2 regions of the Desulfuribacillus stibiiarsenatis genome follow, and region 2 is predicted to be linked to the other one. Evidence: a T-box and tRNA genes for the amino acid it is inferred to sense, from the RefSeq annotation. Region 2 holds a T-box; the other holds one or more tRNA genes.
The links. The T-box of region 2 lies ahead of leuS (leucine--tRNA ligase). A T-box ahead of a tRNA ligase gene usually reads a tRNA of that ligase, here a tRNA-Leu.
Positions count from the first base shown of each region.

Region 1 (10,758 bases), on a different contig from region 2:
CTTGATCAATTACCTCTTTCGCAAGGTCATTGTTATGATCAACAAACGCTTGTAACGCTTTATCCAATGCTTCTTCCACTGCAGTACCCATATTTAACAATCGTTCATTTAGTGCTGTAAGACCAGCATCAAACGATTTTCTTTGAAGTCCCATGAAAACCACCCTTTAATATTAGTTATAAACTATATTTATGTTATGCCATTTACTGAATGTTATGTCAAGAAATATCTCAGGCAACTAGAGTTTTCTTTATCCAAAGCGCCCACTAATGTAATCTTCGGTACGTTTATCCGAAGGATTTGAGAAAATTGTAGTGGTGCTATCATATTCAATAACTTCCCCGTTTAAGAAGAACGCTGTCTTATCAGAAATGCGTGCTGCTTGCTGCATATTATGAGTTACGATTATAATTGTATATTTTTCTTTCAATTCTTGGGCAAGTTCTTCAATTTTAAGAGTTGAAATAGGGTCTAATGCAGATGTAGGTTCATCCATGAGAATCACATCTGGTTGGATTGCTAGACAACGGGCGATACATAAACGCTGTTGTTGTCCACCGGATAATCCATAGGCATTTTCATTCAAACGGTCCTTTACTTCATCCCAGAGCGCCGCACCACGCAAACTATTCTCTGCGACTTCCATTAACAACTTTTTGTCATTGATTCCGTGAATCCTTGGACCATATACAACATTTTCAAAAATAGACTTAGGAAACGGATTCGGTTTTTGGAATACCATTCCTACATCCGTACGAAGCTCTACTAAATCGTACTTCTTGTCTAAAATGTTTTTGCCACGGTAGTAGACTTCCCCTTCAGTATGAACAGATTCTACTAGCTCTACCATGCGGTTTAAAGTTTTAATAAATGTTGATTTTCCACAACCAGAAGGGCCAATGATGGCCGTAATCTCGTTCTCATTAATTGATAAATCTATATTTTTTAATGCTTGATCCTTGCCATAGTATAAATTCAATTTATTCACTTGAAATACTTCTGCCTTTTGTATATCTAACTTGTTTGTTGCAAATTCCATGATATGTCCTCCCATTATCTCTTAGTCGACAGCTTATTCCTTAGATAGATTGCCAATGAATTTAGTGAAACTAACATCACCAATAATACAATGATACCTGCGGCAGCAACATGTTGGAAATCAGCTTGTGGCCTTGAAATCCAGTTAAAAATTTGAATTGGCATTACCGTAAAGCTATCCATTGCACTTGTTGGCGTAAACGCTACGAACGTTAGTGCTCCAATCATAATGAGTGGTGCAGTCTCGCCAATCGCACGGGACGTAGCAAGAATGATACCTGTTAATATCCCAGGAAAAGCTGCTGGGAAAAGAATTCTACGTATAGTCTGCCATTTCGTACCACCTACGGCATATGATGCATGGCGTAAATCAGCAGGCACTGCGCGAATCGCTTCCTGTGATGCTACAATAACAATAGGCAATACTAGTAAAGCCATTGTGAATGAACCAGCTAAGATACTTCTACCAAGGTCCATTGCCCGTACGAATAATGTTAAACCTAATATTCCAAAAACAATCGATGGAACGCCAGCTAAGTTCGTAATATTAATTTGTATAAAACGCGTAATGACATTCTTTTTCGCATATTCTTCTAGGTAGAATGCAGTACTCACTCCAATAATAAACGCTATCGGAATCGTAAAGCCAATCATCCATAAAGTTCCCCATAAAGCAGCTTTAATGCCTGATTTTTCAGGGAATCTTGAAGCAAAATTGTTAAAGAAATCCCAAGTGAGCCATCCGCTTCCCTCAGACCAGATTTCAGATACTAATAATATTAAAGCAATCACACCGACTGATGTAGATAATAGAAAGAGTCCCTGCCACATGCGATCATAGTAAGTGCGTCGAACGATCAGGCTTTTCATTTTGTCTTTGTTGATCTTCATGCTTAGTACTCCTCTCTAAATTTCTTCGTTAGCCAGTTCGCGAATATATTCATAACAAAGGTAATAATAAATAGTGTCATACCAACAGCATAAATCGTATAATATGCGATACTACGATACGGAGTATCACCTAAGCTAACTTGCACAATATAGGCAGTCATTGTCTGCACTGGTTCTAATGGATTAAAAGTGAAATTCGGCATTGCTCCCGCTGCGATAGTTACAATCATTGTCTCCCCTATCGCTCGGGATATTGCTAATACAAATGACGCTATAATTCCAGAGAGTGCCCCTGGAATAATTACCTTATACGCAGCTTCAAACCGTGTCGATCCTAATGCGTAAGCCCCTTCACGAATATGTTTCGGCACTGCTGCCATTGCATCTTCACTTAAAGAAGCAATCATCGGTATAATCATAATTCCCACAGCTATACCCGCACTTAATGCATTAAACAATCCTAAACCCGGCATCAGTGATTGAAGTACTGGTGTAATAAAATTCAATGCAAAAAAACCGTAAACAATGGTTGGTACTCCAGCTAATACCTCTAAAATAGGTTTTAATGTCTTCTTCACCCGATCAGGTGCATACTGGCTTAAGTAAACTGCTGCTCCCAGACCTATTGGACCAGCAATCGCAATCGCAATAACAGCCACAAGGACAGACCCTAAAAGTAAGGGCAGAATTCCAAATTGCTGTGGTTCAAACAATGGAGTCCATCGCGTTCCAGTTAAGAATTCTTTAATGGAAACGAAACTAAAAAACGTGATTGTTGATTCAAATAATGTATAAACAATACCTAAAGTAACAAATATCGAAATTGTAGAAATCAGAAAAAGGATTTTTGGCATAATATATTCTACGAATTTATTGTATCTAGCAGATACTCCCGTTTTATTTTTGATTTTATCTCTAACAGTGAGATTTAAGCTATTCATTTGTTGTTTTGAATTAGCTTCCAGCGTGTTGTGATCTGTCATCTTTACCTCTCCCTTATCCCCCATAGTCCTTATATTTATACATGGCAAAAGTGCGATGTAATACTACATCACACTTATAGCCTTTAGGTTTCATTATTTAGACTATTTTAAAGAATCCAGTAATTTTTTATTGTCTTCATACATCTGTGCTGGCATGTTGATATATCCTACTTGAAGAGCTAACTCACCAGCTTTTTCATTCATAAAGTAAGCGAAATCTTGAATTTGTGGATTTTCCTTGAATGACTTCTTATTTACGTATACGAAAATCGGTCTAGATAAAGGTGCGTATGTTCCATCATTGATTGTCTTCTCTGTTGGAAGGATTGCAGCTTCTCCATCCTTAGGTGAGATTGCAACTAAGTTTAACTTGTCATGGTTTTCTTCATAGTACGCATAACCAAAGTAAGCAATACCAAACTTATCTGCTGATACACCACGTACAATGATATTATCATCTTCCGATGCTACAAAGTTAGGTGTAATTTTCTTATCTTTACCAATTATTGCTTCCACAAAGTAGTCGAACGTTCCAGAGTCTGTACCAGGGCCAAATAATTTAATTTCGGCATCTGGAAACTCTTTACGGACTTGGTTCCACTTTGTAGCTTCTCCAGTCCAAATCTTTTGTAACTCGTTTACAGAAAGATCTTTCACGAAATCATTTTGCTTACTAACAACTACAGATAAACCGTCATATGCTAATGGTAGTTCTACATACTCAATGCCATTTTTCTCAGCTGCTTCTTTCTCTTCACCTTTTATGTGACGAGAAGCGTTACTCATGTCAGTTTCACCAGCAGTGAACTTCTTGAATCCTCCACCTGTTCCAGATACCCCAACTGTCACTCTTACATTTGGCTGAACAGATCTATATTCTTCAGCAATAGCTTCTTGAATTGGGTAAACTGTAGAAGAACCATCAATTAGTACATTTCCTGATAATTTAGGTGCTTCTGCTTTTGGTGCTTCTGCTTGCGGTTTTTCTGGTGATGGAGCTGCTGGCGTTGCAGTGCCGCCTCCACAAGCAACTGTAAATACCATTAGTGAAGCTACTACTAATAAAAGTACGGCTTTTTTGAAACTTTTCGACATTGTTAAGTACCCTCCTGGAAATTCCCATTTAATTTATGTTTGTTTTATGAGGATGTCCCTCACTTACATTTTTTATTGTAACGTGCGTATATTGAGTTGGTTTTAATGAATTGTTAAGGTTTTGTAAAGATGTCCACTATAAATGTAAAAGGCCATGAAAGACGTAGATACCCACGTTTTTCATGGCCTTTGATTAGACCATAGCTAATCAACAGCTTTTTATTATCTCATTGGATTGGAATCAGTATACCCATGGTACTGGGATTGTTGTATGCCTGATGGCATGTAAGACGAACCCGTATTCATCGAATTAGTCGATCCATTTTGAGATCTTTGATGATATTGCGTACCACCCTGCATTTGATTCATCATATTCATGTTAGACATGGAACCACTCGTACTTGACATTGGATGGCTCGTACTTGACATTGGATAGCTCGCACTTGACATGGACGACATATGTGTTGGCATATGCGACATATGGCTCACACCGCTACTCATTGTCGTATTCATAACGGCAGTCTCTAATTGCTGGCAAATCTGATTTGCTTGTTGCATTTTGTGAATGGCAGACTGATGGCCTTGAAGGGCAGTTTGAATCATCTGTGTCGCTTGTCTTTCTCTTCTTGCAATATCTTCTAATTGCGACGCGTTTTGTTGCTCCTGTTGTAGCATTTGTTGATACATAGAGTTTGATTGCTGCGTTTGTTGAATCAACTGGCTTAACAATTGTTGACATTGATTGATTTGCTCAGAAATATTTTGACTGCTCATTTGATTGTACATTATTGGGTGTCCTCCTAAAGAGATATTTTGAACCATTCACTATTCTTTGTTGTTGTCCAAAATACATTAGCGGTAATATATACCTCATTTGAATTATCATTGGAAGAGACATATTCCTGAAAACACATTGACTTTTTGTCATAATATATGTAAAATAAAATTTGTGATAAAAAATCACGCAGCATGCCGGAGTGGCGGAATGGCAGACGCATACGACTCAAAATCGTACGGGCAACCGTGCCGGTTCAAGTCCGGCCTTCGGTACCAAACAAAGCATACAAAAAACACAAGCACTGATATTCAGTGCTTGTGTTTTTTTGTTTCATCCTAACGAAATTATCTACCGTGAATTAACGCTGGTAGACATTTTACACAAACATATCCTTCTTTCCCTTCAACTACTGCCTTAATAAGGACACGCTCATCTTCGTTCTTACTGCAAACAGTACAGCTACGTTTTTCTTCTGACATTTTGTAACCCCCTAGTCTATTTGTAACATTGATAGCATTACTATCTGATGTTTAATCTTTACTTAAGACTAGTGTAACAAAGTTTTCATTTTTTATAAGTGATTCGGGTCAACTTAATTCGTGAGATTAATCACTTCGTGAATGTAATACGGAAAGTTGTTCCCACTCCGACTTTACTTTCCACTTCTAGGTTGCCATTGTGAATATCTACTATATGTTTAACAATTGATAGCCCTAATCCAGTACCACCGGATGCACGACTTCTATCCTTATGCACACGATAAAATCGTTCAAAAATCCTTGGTAAGTCTTTTTCTGGAATTCCAATACCATTATCTTCAACCTCAAGGACGATCCAGTTATCAAACTCATTAATTCTCGTATAGACTGTGGAATTCTCTTTTGAATACGTTAACGCATTGCTTATTAAATTGATAAATACTTGTTTCATTCGATCGCGATTGACAAAATGAAAAATCTTTTCTTTATTTGATTCAAATTTTAAGGATTTTCCGCTCTTTGTTGCTTCGTTTCCTAAATTCTTTATGACATCGCTAGCAATCTGAACCAGATCTTCATTATGCTTTTCAATCGCGTAGACACTGGACTCAATTTTCGACAGTTCTAACAAATCGTGCACAAGCTTACTCAGGCGATCGGACTCTTTATAAATAATATTGGTAAACTCCAGCGTTGTATCTTTATCGTCAATCACTCCATCGATGATCGTTTCTGCGAAACCTTTAATCGAAGTTATCGGCGTTTTCAACTCATGGGATACGTTCGCTACGAATTCCGCCCTAATTTGCTCTAGGCGTTTAATATCGCTAATATCATGAATTACAACAATTACACTATGTATCAATCGGTTGATATTTCGTATTGGTACGATACTTACCTCTACTACCCTAAGAATGGAAGTTTGTATCTTAATTTGGTCTCGATAAAACTCGCCCCGTTGGAGTGCGTCTTCAATAAATTCTTGCAGACCATAGGGACCTAACACATCGGAGTAATGTCTGGAAATCAAACTTTCCTTACTAGCTACCAGAATCCTTTCCGCTGAAGGATTCGTGTAACGTACTTGTCCCTTTTGATTAATGAGAATCACGCCACTTAACATGTTGTTTAATACGCCTTCTAACTTACTTTTCTCATCAGACAGCTCTGTAACCTTTTCTCGAATTGCTTGAATCATTCGATTCAAGGTCGTCGCTAATAAATCAAATTCGTCCTTACGATTGACATACACTCTATGTTCAAATTGACCTTCCGTAACCTTCCCAGCGATGGAAGTGATTTTCTTTAAAGGATTGGATATATCCCTCCAAATAAAGAAACCAACAATTACACCTAAAAGTGTGAAAACAATCATGATAATCACTAGCAGCAGAAACTTCTGATTCAATTTGTTATCAATCATTTCTTCCATCGGATACGATACCAATATGAACTGAGGAACATCAAAGCTTAGTCGATAGATTACCATTAAATGTTCTTTGTGATCCTTCATACTTTTCTTTTTGAAGAACATATGCTCATTGGAATTATTCCGCATGAAATCGGATAAATAATCGGAAAAGGCGATAAATTGTTGTTCTAATTGCTTATGATTCTGTGGTTTTGCTTCCCATACTACCTGCAAATCACGATCATAGATATTGATGATTACATCCTCATCAGCGTATTTCTTACTGATATTTGTTAGGTACCGTTGGACTTCAGCTTCCGTGTTAAGATACTCAACATTGCCAAGATTTGCAATCCATTGATCACGATATGCTTCTTCCATATCTATTTCATACCAATACTGCCATAGCATAGTCATAATGATTGAAGTAACCAGAATCAATACAGTGAGTGGTACTACAATGGTCCATCGAAAACTTCTAGTCATACATTATCTCCTTGAAAAATGAGCCAGTTATTGATTGTTTTTATAATCGATTTTGTAACCAATGCCTCGAATCGTCTTTATATATTGAGGCTTTTTCGGATCTTCTTCAATTTTCTCTCGCAAATGACTGACATGGACGTCTACAATTCTAGTATCCCCTACGAAGTCATAGTTCCAAACTGTGTTTAGCAGGTGGTCACGACTAATGACCCGCCCCTTATTCGTTACTAGGACCTTTAACAATTCAAATTCTTTCGGAGTCAGTTCTATTAATTGATTGTGAAACGTTACCTCGTAAGTACTGATATTGACAATCAAATCCCCAATACTAATAATCTCTTCTGGATTCTCTTCCTTTTCCATACTTGCTTCCGAGGTTCTTCGTAATACCGCTTTTACCCTTGCCATTAACTCTCGCGGGCTAAAAGGCTTTGTTATATAATCATCTGCACCTAGTTCAAGACCTAAGACTTTATCGAATTCATCATCTTTAGCACTTGCCATGATGATTGGAACTTTAATTTTATTCTGACGAATTGATTTACATACGTCCATGCCATCCATACCTGGTAGCATAAGATCTAGGATAATTAAGGCGAGTTTCTGTGTTGCAGCAATTTCTACTGCCTTTTCTCCATCCGTTGCAGTGAGCGTTTCATAACCTGCTTTTTCTAAATTGAATGTAATTAGTTTTAAAATCGATTCTTCATCGTCGACAACTAGAATTTTTCTGCTACTCATTTCTGCTCCCCCTCTTGTCTCATGATGTAAGAATAACAAAAATTCAAAAAAATATAAAGAAAACTTAGTATTTGCCAAGCTAATCAAAAAAAGTATAGCAAGACGCTATACTTTAGAATCTTTGATTTATTCTTCTGTTACTATACTTTGTGCATTTTTTTTCGTATTCTCATATAGTTGCTGTAAGACTTTCGTCATTTTCACGGCGTCTTTTGATGCTTGCATAGATAGTTGGTTCACTTTATCCATTTCTTGATTGGATTTTGTAATTTCATATACTAATGTATGAAATGATTGTTTCGTGGAATCTAAAACCCTTCTTACTTCTTCTACTTCATGAAGGCTTTCAATGGTGGTGTTAGAATTATCTTTAATCATAAGAAATATATTCACCATTTGGTCTTTAATTTCCTTTGAAACCTGCGATGTATGACCAGCAAGTTTCCTCACTTCCCCTGCAACCACAGCAAACCCACGACCATGCTCGCCAGCTCGTGCCGACTCAATCGATGCATTTAATGATAGGATGTTGGTCTGGTCGGCTAAAGAAAGAATATTCTCAACGAATTTTAGTAGTTCTTCACTTTTTTCCTGAAGTGATAGCGATAAGTCACTTTGCATCTTTGAGATATTTGTAACACTCTGATATACAGAATCCATTTTCACTAGCTTTTCTTTACTATCTTCCATTACATCCATGAGTGCCTCAAAGTCTTTCACATGGGAGTGAATATGTGCACTCACAGTGTTAAATGATTCGCTTAGATCATTTGCGTTTTTCACGCTATCCGTAAGCTTGTCTGCTTGTAAAAGCATACTATCTCGCTGAAACGAATTAACTTTCAATAATAACGCTCTGATGCTTAAAGTACGAATCCCATATATGGTACTTACTATGATTGGATCGTATAGGTTTTCTTCCTTGCGTTCCATTGCTTTCTTTATTACTGTATGTAATGGCTCATCTTCATGAATCATTAAATAGTTGGTCTCCATAAGATTCGTTATCGAACGATATAGATATAAATCATTATTAAATCTTTGTCCCAATTGCCTATATAAGTGTGAACGAACTACAATTCCAGCAATTTTGTCCTTCTCCATAATCACAATTAAAGCAGCATCTTTGTGTTTTTCAAACAGCTCTGTAATTTCATTTACATTTTGTGTAATGGATGCAAGTATGGGTACTCGGCTGATTTCTAAATACGTACTTTTATGATCGAGTAATGTGTTCAATCGGTGTGCTCCTCTGCTATGTAATGCTTCCTTCTGTATCTAGATTAGCAGATGTATATTAAGAGCATGTAAACCTTTCGCGAACTTTTGTTAAAAGTACTGTATGAAGAAGAAAAAAAGCCAGATGCATATGATTTAATGCATACTGACTTTAACTCAGCGGCGTTACTAATACTCCCCTTCTATAAGCGGAAGTATTAGTAACGCCTTGCCTCGAAATAAGTATTATCTAAAAGCATCTATATTACATTGGTTGTGAGTACTGTTTTACCCCTTCTTCGTAAAGGTCGTTACCATGAACGTCATTAACAACGATTGCTGGAAAATCAACGACTTTTAGTTTGCGAATAGCCTCTGCACCTAGTTCTTCGTAAGCAATAATCTCTGCTTCTTGAATTGATTTCGCAATCAGGGCTGCCGCCCCACCAACTGCCGCTAAATACGCTGCGTTATGGTTTACCATAGCATCACGAACTTCTTGACTGCGTGACCCCTTACCTACCATGCCTTTCAAACCCTGCTCAATCAGTCTTGGAGCATAAGAGTCCATTCTATAACTCGTTGTCGGCCCAGCAGAACCTATAACTTTTCCTGGCTTCGCTGGAGATGGCCCTACGTAATAGATAAACTGACCTTGAATGTCAAAAGGTAGTTCCTTTCCTTCATCAAGCAATTCTACTAGTTTCTTATGTGCCGCATCCCTTGCAGTATATATATAGCCTGTGAGAAGCACACGGTCGCCTGCTTTTAACTTACGGATATCTTCATCTGTTGCTGGTGTAGTGATTCGAACCCAATCCATCAGAGCACCTCCTATAATTTCACTGACTTGTGTCTAGCCGCATGGCAATTAATATTGACTGCCACTGGTAAAGACGCAATGTGAGCAGGATAAACATCAATGAATACATCTAACGCTGTCGTTGTTCCACCTAATCCTTGTGGTCCAATCCCAAGCTTATTAATCTTTGTCAGAAGCTCCACTTCCAATGCTGCAATCTCAGGATCAGCATGACGTTCCCCAATATTGCGTAACAGCGATTTCTTCGCGAGTAGTGCTGATTTCTCAAATGTTCCACCAATCCCTACTCCTACAACGATTGGAGGACAAGGGTTAGGACCCGCTTCTCTGACTCGCTGGATTACAAAATTCTTAACACCTTCTACTCCATCAGCAGGCTTCAACATCTTAATACCACTCATATTCTCGCTACCGCCACCCTTTGGAGCGATAGTAATCTTCACTTCATTGCCAGATACTAAATCGATATGTATTACAGCGGGAGTGTTATCCCCTGTATTCTTGCGATTTAGCGGATGCTCTACAATGGACTTTCTTAAGTATCCATCCGTATAGCCTTGTCTTACCCCTTCATTAATAGCATCCGTCAATGTTCCACCTTGGATATGAACATCCTGGCCTAACTCCACGAAGAATACCGCATATCCAGTATCTTGACACATTGGTACGCGCTCATTTTTTGCAATTTCAGCGTTTTCCAATAATTGCTCGAGAATTCCCTTGCCAGTTGGACTTGCTTCACTCTCATGGTAGCTCTTGAAAGCGTCGACGACATCCTGGCCTAAATCATAGTTCGCTGTCATACATAATTCTTT
Region 1 covers NZ_MJAT01000038.1:76,513-87,270, forward strand. Annotated here, with positions in the region: gene phoU (phosphate signaling complex protein PhoU) at 1-154, opposite strand, end outside; gene pstB (phosphate ABC transporter ATP-binding protein PstB) at 251-1,039, opposite strand; gene pstA (phosphate ABC transporter permease PstA) at 1,054-1,929, opposite strand; gene pstC (phosphate ABC transporter permease subunit PstC) at 1,932-2,912, opposite strand; gene BHU72_RS13600 (PstS family phosphate ABC transporter substrate-binding protein) at 3,015-4,007, opposite strand; gene BHU72_RS16415 (hypothetical protein) at 4,230-4,793, opposite strand; tRNA gene BHU72_RS13610 (tRNA-Leu) at 4,979-5,060, shown strand; gene BHU72_RS16420 (hypothetical protein) at 5,130-5,264, opposite strand; gene pnpS (two-component system histidine kinase PnpS) at 5,395-7,161, opposite strand; gene BHU72_RS13620 (response regulator) at 7,189-7,902, opposite strand; gene BHU72_RS16425 (methyl-accepting chemotaxis protein) at 8,029-9,141, opposite strand; gene BHU72_RS13630 (Fe-S-containing hydro-lyase) at 9,386-9,943, opposite strand; gene BHU72_RS13635 (fumarate hydratase) at 9,955-10,758, opposite strand, start outside.
Region 1: it has a tRNA-Leu gene. The T-box ahead of leuS (leucine--tRNA ligase) is inferred to sense a tRNA for this amino acid. The anticodon was not compared.

Region 2 (10,758 bases):
CCGCGGAATCATCTTTTCATTGTTAGAGAAGAATGCACGAAATATTGCACTCTATAATCGGAACAAGGAAAGAGCAGAAAAGCTAGTGGCTGAGTTCGATAAGGAGCAAGCTAGCAAGATAATGGTAATTCATGATCTTGAGCAGCTGCACAAGTACCATTTAATCATTAATACAACACCAAGTGGCATGTATCCGAATGTGAACGAAACTCCCATCGATATCGCTTATGTTTCACCGTCACATCTAGTGAGTGATATTGTGTATAATCCACTCATGACAAAATTTTTAAAGCAAGCGCAAACAAAAGGTGCTACCATACATCACGGTCTTGGTATGTTTATTTATCAAGGTGCCATAGCGTTTGAATTATGGACAGGCCAAAAGCCACCAGTGCAAGAAATGTACAAAGCTGTCCAAACACATCTAATCAAACAATAATCATTGGAGGAATCATTATGTTAACGAATAAACAAAAGAAATATTTACGCTCTTTAGCAAACTCGCTCGACCCAATTTTTCAAGTTGGAAAAGGTGGAGGGAACGATAACCTATATAAAAGCATATCAGAAGCACTAGAGGCTCGTGAGTTAATCAAAGTTAGTGTATTAAGGAATTGTGATGAAGAAAAAGATGAAGTCGCAACTGAAATTGCTGCCAAGACGAATGCGGAAATTGTACAAATCATTGGAAACATAATCATTTTGTACAAGGAATCAGTTGACAAAAAGAGAATCGAACTACCGTCACACTAAAGTGTGGCTTTTTTCATCAGCATACCTTTTTATTGCAGTTGGACAGGTAGTTGTATACAATAGATTTACACAATTATGGAAAGGTAAGGTTCATACCTTGGTACAATTGTTTACACAAAAACAAAAAATAGGTATTTATGGGGGAACATTTGACCCGATTCATATGGGACATTTAATATCGGCAGATTGTATTCGTGATGAACTATGCTTAGATCAGGTGATTTTTGTACCTGCCAAAGTACCGCCCCATAAGCGATCAAAAAATATTACTGATGGACATCATCGATATCAAATGATAAAGCTTAGTATTGAGAATAATCCACATTACCAAGTATCTAATTTCGAGCTTGATTCTCCTTATGAAATCTCATTTACTTGGTATACGGTTCAATACTTTCGCAATCAGTATCCGGATGCTCAACTGTTTCTGTTGCTTGGTGCTGATACAGTGCTCGATTTACCTAATTGGGCATTTATTCGAGAAATATGCCAGGAGTGTACACTCGTTGGTTTTCAAAGAGCCGGTGAAGTAAAGTTAGAATCAGAAACACAATATTTAGATTGTCAAAACATCCAAATTATCAATACGCCGTCCGTTGATATTTCGGCCACGATGATTCGCGATAGAATCACAAATAATCAATCTGTTAGCTATATGGTTAACAATCGCGTGTTAGAATACATTAAGGAGCATACTTTATATGGAAAAATGGAAACAATGGACAGAAGGGGATAACTGGGAGCAACTTCAGGACAAGCTGAAAAACATATTGTCCTATCACCGATACGAGCATACAAAACGTGTCATTGATGTTGCTGTTAAGTTAGGTGAACAGTATACAATTGATAAATCCCTATGTGCGTTGGCTGCATTATTTCACGATTATGCGAAAGAGTTACCTAAAGACCAAATGCAACTCATTCTTAAGCAACATCAACGGGAAGATATTATTGCAATGGCATCCCCAATTTGGCATGCGCCAGTAGGTGCTTACCTGATTAGAGATGAATTTCCATTTGGAGAGGACATTTTTTTGCCGGTTTTCTATCATACTACAGGTAGAAGGGAAATGACGGATTTAGAGAAAATTATCTTCCTTGCAGATTATATTGAACCGAAAAGGAGCTTTCCTGGTATTGAAGAAATTCGAAGAGCTACATGGACAGAACTTAATAAAGGGATGTATTTAGCCCTTAACTTAACACTAGAAAAGTTAGTGAAGAACCATTTTTTAATTGCAGAAATCACTGTAGATGCTCGCAATTATTTTTTACAAAAAAAAGGAGAGATAAAGTGACAAACATAGAAATGAAAAAAGAGAAAAATTTAGATTTAATAAAAAGGATTGTATATTTAATTGAAGATAAAAAAGCTGAGGATATCGTGATTCTTGATATAGAAGGTCTTTCTGTTATATCCGATTATTTCGTTATATGTACAGGTCGTTCTGTTACGCAGGTTAAAGCCATAGCTGACCATGTGATGGATACATTAAAGCAAGAAGATGGCATAATGACTAGAGGTGTAGAAGGTCAAAGAGAAGGCAAATGGGTTCTAGTTGATTTCGGGGATGTCATTATCCATGTATTCCGCCAAGAAGAACGTGAATTTTATAATCTTGAACGTCTATGGGGAGATGCTAAACTTATTCCTGTTGACCAAGTGTCTACAAACTAAATCAATGGAAGCTTATCGAGAGTTTGCAGATACATATGATTATTTGATGCGAGATGCGCCATACCAGCAATGGCTTGAATTGATTGAGAAGATTATACATGAGCGTAGCAAGTCAACAGAAGGTAAGACGAATGGTCAGATGAAAATTGCCGACCTGGGCTGTGGAACAGGTACTCTAAGTATTCTGTTAGCAGAGAAAGGCTTCGAAATCTGGGGTATAGACATCTCCGAGGATATGCTAGCAATCGCACAAGAAAAGCTGGGGAAATTATCTCTTCCTGTACAAAGAAGGGTCCGTTTTTTGCAGCAGGACATGGTCGAATTAAAGCTACCAGTTTCATTTGATGTTGTTTTTGCATTTTGTGATAGCTTGAATTACGTTGTCGATGAAGGTGAATTGTCGCAAGCTTTTGCAAACATCAATAACGCCTTGGCACCTAATGGTTTTTTTATTTTTGATATGCTGTCCATAAAAAAAATGCAAAGCTTAGGCGCAAGGAAGCATTTTGAGGTATCTGATGATACCATTTGTATTTGGCAAAACGAGTGGGACCTAGATAATGAGCTTCTCACGTACGATGTGACGATACTTACGCAAGAATATGGACAAATGCAAATGTATAAAAGGGTTGATGAATACCATCAGCAGAGAGGGTATCAACCAGAACTAATACTATCATTATTAGAACGAAATGGTTTTGAGCTGCATCATACTTTTGCGGATTTTCATTACGACACACCTCTTAACGAAGCGCAAGATCGTTACTTTTGGGTTGTTAGAAAGCGCTAACCCTTGACAAAGAGAGCAATTATTTCATATACTAACACTAAATTAATTGATATTTTACATTGACAGGGATAGTAGTTGTATTGAGTACTATAGAGAGCTGGCGGATGGTGCAAGCCAGTGACTGATACAATGAAGCTCACCCTTGAGTTATTTTAGTCAACCAATTGCGGCTAGCTAAAATCGTAGGACTGCGTTAAAGTCATTGAGTGAGTAATTCGGTTGCTTCGCCTTTGTTGACTGACATTGGTTAAGTTGTCGATTACTAATTAGGGTGGTACCGCGAATCAAACCTCTCGTCCCTAGCGTATAGCTTTGGAGAGAGGTTTCTTTATATTATAGGAGGTAATTGATAGACATGAGACAGTATAATCCATCAGAAGTAGAAACTAAATGGCAGCAATATTGGGAAGACCAGAAGATGTTTGCAACGACAGAAGACAGCGATAAACCTAAGTTTTACTGCTTAGAACAATTCCCATACCCATCAGGGAAACTACATATGGGACATATGCGTGTATATTCTATCGGTGACGTTATCGCCCGCTTTAAAAAGATGCAAGGCTATAACGTATTACATCCTATGGGTTGGGACGCATTTGGTATGCCAGCGGAAAATGCCGCAATTAAGAATAAGCTACACCCAGCAAAATGGACATTTGAGAATATTGACTACATGAGAAAACAACAGAAGACGTTAGGAGTTAGTTATGACTGGGAACGGGAAGTAACAACTTGCGCTCCTGATTATTATAAATTTACACAATGGCTATTCTTGCACTTCTATGAGCAAGGCTTAGCATACAGGAAGAAGGCAGCAGTCAACTGGTGCCCTGATTGTGTGACTGTACTTGCAAACGAGCAAGTAGAGGATGGAAGCTGCTGGCGTTGTGGAACAGAAGTAGTGAAGAAGGAATTAGAGCAGTGGTTTTTCCGAATCACAGATTATGCAGAGAAGTTATTACAAGATCTGGATACATTAGATGGCTGGCCAGAAAAAGTTAAGACAATGCAAAGAAATTGGATTGGGAAGAGTGAAGGAGCAGAAATCGTATTTGAATTACCAGACATTCAAGAAAAGGTATCTGTGTTTACCACTCGTCCGGACACGCTATTCGGAGTGACTTATATCGTTCTTGCTCCGGAGCATCCATATGTACAAAAGCTAATTCAAGGTACAGAAAAAGAAACTGCCATCACTGAATTCGTAGATGCAATTCGCAAAAAATCAGAAATCGAACGAACGTCTACGGATTCCGAGAAAATCGGAATATTTACAGGCAAGTATGCGATACATCCATTGACTAAACAGCAGGTTCCAATATGGATTGCGAATTATGTACTATTAGAATACGGCACAGGGGCTGTTATGGGTGTTCCAGCTCATGACGAAAGAGACTTCTTGTTTGCAAAGAAATACGATATGCCTATTGTCCAAGTCATACAGCCATTAAAAGCAGATACGATTGTATTGGATGATCAAGGGAATTTGACGAAAGCATATACGGGCGAAGGTACACTAATCAACAGTGATATATTTAACGACAAAGAAAATGAAAAAGTAATCACAGAAATTGCACAATATTTACAAGAACAAGGTTTGGGCAAAGCAACAGTATCGTATCGCTTGCGTGATTGGTTAGTATCGAGACAACGTTACTGGGGTGCACCAATCCCAATTATATATTGTGACGATTGCGGCACAGTTCCAGTACCTAATGAGCAGCTACCAGTGCTATTACCTGAAGAGGTTTCCTTTGATGTAGGGAACAAATCACCGCTAGCTTCATCAGCAAGTTTTATGAACACCACCTGTCCTACTTGCGGTAAGCAAGCAAAAAGAGAAACAGATACCATGGATACGTTTATTTGCTCTTCCTGGTACTACTTAAGATATACAGATCCTAAGAATGACCATGTGCCATTCTCTTCTGAGCGCGCGAATCAGTGGCTACCTGTTGATGAATATATAGGTGGTATTGAACACGCTGTATTACACTTGCTATACTCAAGGTTCTTCACGAAGGTGTTACACGATTCTGGTTTAGTGAACTTTAATGAACCATTTAAGAGCTTATTAACGCAAGGAATGGTGATTAAAGAAGGCGCTAAAATGTCCAAATCTAAAGGGAATGTAGTTAGTCCTGATGAAATCATTAGCAAATATGGTGCCGATACTGGTAGATTGTTCATCCTCTTTGCTGCTCCACCAGATCGAGATTTAGATTGGAATGATCAGGGGGTAGAGGGTTGCTACCGTTTCTTAAATAGAGTATGGAGATTTATTAACGAAAATCAGAATGTCAATGAAAGCAAAGTGGCATATGCGACAGATTGCGATGCAAGTAAAGAGCTACACCGTATGATACATGTAACGATTAAACGAGTAACGGAAGACGTTGGAGAACGCTATAATTTTAATACAGCGATCTCTGCTATCATGGAGTTAGTCAATAAAATGTATCAATATCCAGCGGAAGCGAATCAAGCAGTCCTGCAAGCAGCGATACGTACGTTAGTCATCCTACTTGCGCCGTTCGCACCTCACATAACAGAAGAATTATGGCAAATCATTGGTGAGAAAGAAAGCATCTATCTAACGGATTGGCCAAAATATGACGCAAAAGCTCTAATACTTGACGAAGTTGAAATTGTAGCACAAGTAAACGGAAAAATGAAAGCGAAACTTGTTGTTCCAACGGATGCTACTAAAGAACAAATTGAAAAACTTGCATTGGAAGATGAGCGAATTCAAAGTTCCATTGAGGGTGCATCGATTAAGAAGATTATTGTAGTGCCTCAAAAACTAATTAACATTGTTGTAGGCTAGTAAACAGCTTGTCAGGTTTAACGAAGGACTTGCAATGCCAGTTTTTCCTTATTCTGAAAAGGGGCGTTTATGAATGGTGTCAGTCACAGCTAAACAAAAAACTGTCATAGTCGTACTATTTGCAATTGTTTTTTTAGGAGTAAGTACCTATTGGTTACTGGGGAGAAACGAATCCCCGGTAATCATTACACAAAGCGACCTCAATCTTGGTCAACAGAACAATTCGACTCAACAAAATAGTCCGTTAGAACATGAACGATCAAATGTAGGTTTAAATAACAATCAAGTAGAGCAAATTTATGTTCATGTTAAAGGTGCTGTTACGAATCCAGGAGTATATAGATTGCATCAAGGACAGCGTGTTGTTGATGCGGTGGAAGCTGCAGGCGGAGTACTACCTATGGGTAATCTAGATTTAATAAACTTAGCAGAGAAGCTACAGGATGGACAAGAAGTCATCATTTTCACTTCAGAAGAGGACCGCAATCAATGGCTTATGAATGCTCCTGCTGGAGGACAACATAATAATTCTATGGGACAGCATACTAACAAAATCAACATTAATACCGCTACGAAAGAAGAGCTGCAAAAACTTACAGGGATTGGTCCAAGCAAAGCGGAAGCGATTATTAGATACAGAGAAACCAATGGTCGTTTTTCGAAGGTTGAGGATTTAACGAATGTAAGTGGGATTGGTTCGAAAACGTTAGAGAGCTTTAAAGATCAAGTGTCTGTAAATTAACACACTTAATCATAGTATTGTAATGCGAATTGTGGTATATTTATGTAAAAAATTACTTACTTCTAAGGAGGATTACTATGACGGACAAACAAATGCGTTTTGACACCATTGCAGTGCGTGGAGGTTTTGAAGGAGACCCAGCAACAGGTGCTTGTGCAGTACCTATTTACCAAACTTCTTCGTATGTGTTTAGAGATACAGAACATGCAGCGAATCTATTTGCTTTAAAGGAAATGGGTAATATTTATACAAGAATTATGAATCCTACTCAAGATGTATTCGAGCAACGTATTACTCAACTAGAAGGCGGAATAGGCGCTTTAGCTACTTCTTCAGGACAAGCTGCTATCACATACGCTGTATTGAACATTGCGAATTCTGGTGACGAAATTGTAGCAGCTAGTAGCCTTTATGGTGGTACATATAATTTATTCTCTACAACATTGCCGAAACTAGGAATTACTGTTCGTTTTGTAGATCCGTCTAATCCAGAGAATTTTAGAGCAGCAATTAACGAAAAGACCAAGGCGGTTTTTGCTGAAACAATCGGTAATCCTAGAATTGATGTATTGGATATTGAAGGTGTTGCTAAGGTTGCCCATGAAGAAGGAGTACCATTAATTATAGACAACACGTTTGGAACTCCATACTTAATTTGTCCATTCGATTTTGGAGCAGATATTGTCATTCACTCTGCTACGAAGTTCATCGGTGGTCACGGCACTTCTATTGGTGGAGTAATCATTGATTCAGGTAAATTCGACTGGTCGAATGGAAGATTCCCAGGTCTGACTGAGCCAGATTCAAGCTACCATGGCGTATCCTATGTAAGAGATATTGGACCTGCGGCATATATTATTAAAGCGAGAGTACAATTATTAAGAGATATGGGATCATGCATATCTCCATTTAACTCCTTTTTGCTGATTCAAGGCTTAGAGACATTGCATTTACGTATGCAACGCCATTGCGATAATGCGAAAAAGGTAGCAGAATTCCTTAGTTCCCACGAATCCGTTACATGGGTGAATTACCCTGGTTTAGAGGGAGACGTTCAAAACGCTAAAGCTAAGAAGTATCTTCCTAAAGGCCAAGGAGCAATCTTAACTTTTGGTATCAAGGGTGGAACTCCTGCAGCAACGAAATTTATTGATTCTTTGAAACTGTTTATTCTACTTGCTAATGTTGGGGATGCTCGTTCCCTGGTGATTCATCCTGCTAGTACTACACATCAGCAATTAACGAAAGAGCAACAAGAAGCTAGTGGAGTTACAGAAGATATGATCCGTCTTTCAGTGGGCATCGAAGATGCACAAGATTTAATGGAGGACTTAGACCAAGCATTCAAGGCAAGTCAACAATAGTAAATCGATCCGTATGAGTTTGCGATAAATTACTTAAATACAACTACACATATTCCTATACCTCAATACTTGAAAAAAACAACAGAATCCTATATCATATACCACATAGGGTATGTAGGAGGTAGTTTATGGTAGAAGTAATGATTTTTGGCGACCAGAGAAGTCAATGTGCCAGTGGTGGATGATTTGCTCCACCGTCTCCAGTGGAGATCTACGAGCTACTTTTCCAAAGAATTTCTAGAGATTATGTTGAAAAAAGTGTAATAATAAGTTATATCAATATTGATGACCCGCAAGTGAAAGAAGATGCTAGAGTTGTCGATATCCGTAAACATGCAGCATTTTTCCCTGTTGTTACTGTAAATAATGCAATAGTTGCAGAAGGAACAGTAGATTTCGGGAAAATAATTCAGCATATCGATATGGCTGGAGCTTTAAAGAAATCATAAATAGGAGGTAATTTTAATGGCTGTCATTAGTGTAGTTGGTAAAGATAATTTTGTTTCAGAAGTAAGTGCTGGTGTCTCTCTTGTGGATTTTTACGCTGATTGGTGTGGACCATGCAAAATGCTTGCACCAGTATTGGATGAAATTGCAGAGGAATTAGCAGATGTGAAAGTTATTAAAGTGAATGTAGATCAAAATCAAGATCTTGCAGCTGAGTATCGTGTACAAGGCGTCCCTACAATTGTTATCATGAAGGATGGACAGTTGGTAGAACGCGCTGTTGGCTTCCAACCAAAAGGAAACTTAGTGAATCTTGTGAATAAACATAAGTAATAGTAATAACGAATAACAAAACTAAACATAACATTAATTACTAGTAGAAAACTCAAGGCGTTGTCTTGAGTTTTTTACATTAATCAAATAGAATTTTAACTCAGCGGTGTAACACTATAAGCTAAGGTTTCTTTACTCAGCGGCGTTACTAATAGTCCCACTTCTATAAATGTAAGGTAAGTGCCGCGAAATATGGGCTATAACGCAAAGGAAAAGGGGTACATCATGTTACTGCTTAAAGGAATATATAATTCAGCAAAAGTATACACAGATCAAATCGACGAGACAACACAATTGCAAATTATAGATTTATGTAATCAGGAATTTTTTCAAGATGCAAATATACGGATCATGCCAGATTGTCATGCAGGAATGGGTTGTGTGATTGGCACAACAATGACGATCTGCGATAAAGTTGTACCGAATTTAGTTGGAGTTGATATCGGGTGCGGAATGCTTGTAGTTAATCTTGGTGAAATCGACATAGACTTTGAAAATGTTGACCGTTTTATTCGAGAACAAATCCCTCATGGTTTTCAGATTAATCAGCATCCGCAAATAGATTTCAGCAAAACAATTGAAAATATCAAGTGTTTTCGTGAAATTCCTAAATCATCAAAAGAATTTAACAGAGCCTTAGGTTCCCTTGGTGGAGGAAATCACTTTATTGAAATAAATTGCGACGACAATAACAACAAATATTTAGTGATACACAGCGGTAGTAGAAATTTAGGAAAACAAATAGCAACTTATTATCAGAATAAGGCATATCAGTATCATACTGGCGAAAATGAGCTGTTTGAAAAAGAACGAGAAGAATTAATACGTACTTTTAAAGAAGAAGGTAAAAGAAAGGAAATTCAAAAAGCACTAAAAGCATTAAAAGAGAAATATAAAAGGGAGTGCATAATTCCTAAAGATCTCTGCTATTTAGAAGGAAGGCTGATGGAAGATTATCTTCATGACATGAAAATCGTGCAAGAATATGCGAACAAAAATCGTGAAGTAATCGGGCGAAGAATTGTCAATGAGTGCCTACAACTTAACTTTAATAATCTCCATAACTTTCAAACGATTCATAATTATATCGATATTGAGAATAAAATCCTCCGCAAGGGTGCCATATCCGCGTATAAGGATGAAATAGTAGTAATCCCGATCAACATGAGGGACGGAAGTATCATCGCCAAAGGAAAGGGTAATCCTGACTGGAATTACTCAGCACCACATGGTGCTGGCCGATTGATGAGTAGAAATGTTGCGAAAGATCATATCTCAATACAAGATTTCCAAGACTCAATGGCTGGGATCTGGTCATCTTCTGTAAGAGAAGCAACTTTAGATGAAGCTCCTATGGCATATAAGCCAATCGAGAACATCCTAAACAACGTAAGTGACACAGTAGAAATCCTTCAGATTATTAAGCCCCTATATAATTTCAAGTCAAGTTAAGGGATAAAAAAGAGTCAATTTACAATTTAAGTTATAGTTTAATTACTCCTTATGTATTATAATAGTGGATAAAATTTGAATTACGATAAGGAGCGACTGAATGATTGAACAAAGTCATTTTCATATAGCAATTAAAGGATTAGTAACGTATCAAGGGAAGTTTTTAATTTTAAAGCGTCCACAACGTCATGGTGAAACAGAATCGTATTGGGAGTTACCTGGTGGTGGGCTAAGCTTTCGAGAAGCTCCAGAAACTGCTCTAAAACGCGAATTAACAGAGGAAGTAGCTCTTGAGGTTAAGGTTGTTCAGCCTATTCATGTTTGGAATCGTATGAAGAATGAAACGACTCAGATTATAGGGATTACCTTTTT
Region 2 covers NZ_MJAT01000037.1:153,297-164,054, forward strand. Annotated here, with positions in the region: gene aroE (shikimate dehydrogenase) at 1-439, shown strand, start outside; gene yhbY (ribosome assembly RNA-binding protein YhbY) at 457-753, shown strand; gene nadD (nicotinate-nucleotide adenylyltransferase) at 860-1,489, shown strand; gene yqeK (bis(5'-nucleosyl)-tetraphosphatase (symmetrical) YqeK) at 1,455-2,051, shown strand; gene rsfS (ribosome silencing factor) at 2,063-2,431, shown strand; gene BHU72_RS13160 (class I SAM-dependent DNA methyltransferase) at 2,436-3,221, shown strand; T-box leader at 3,272-3,525, shown strand; gene leuS (leucine--tRNA ligase) at 3,577-6,048, shown strand; gene BHU72_RS13170 (helix-hairpin-helix domain-containing protein) at 6,122-6,790, shown strand; gene BHU72_RS13175 (homocysteine synthase) at 6,868-8,154, shown strand; gene BHU72_RS13180 (DUF1462 family protein) at 8,358-8,603, shown strand; gene trxA (thioredoxin) at 8,620-8,934, shown strand; gene BHU72_RS13190 (RtcB family protein) at 9,160-10,386, shown strand; gene BHU72_RS13195 (NUDIX hydrolase) at 10,487-10,758, shown strand, end outside.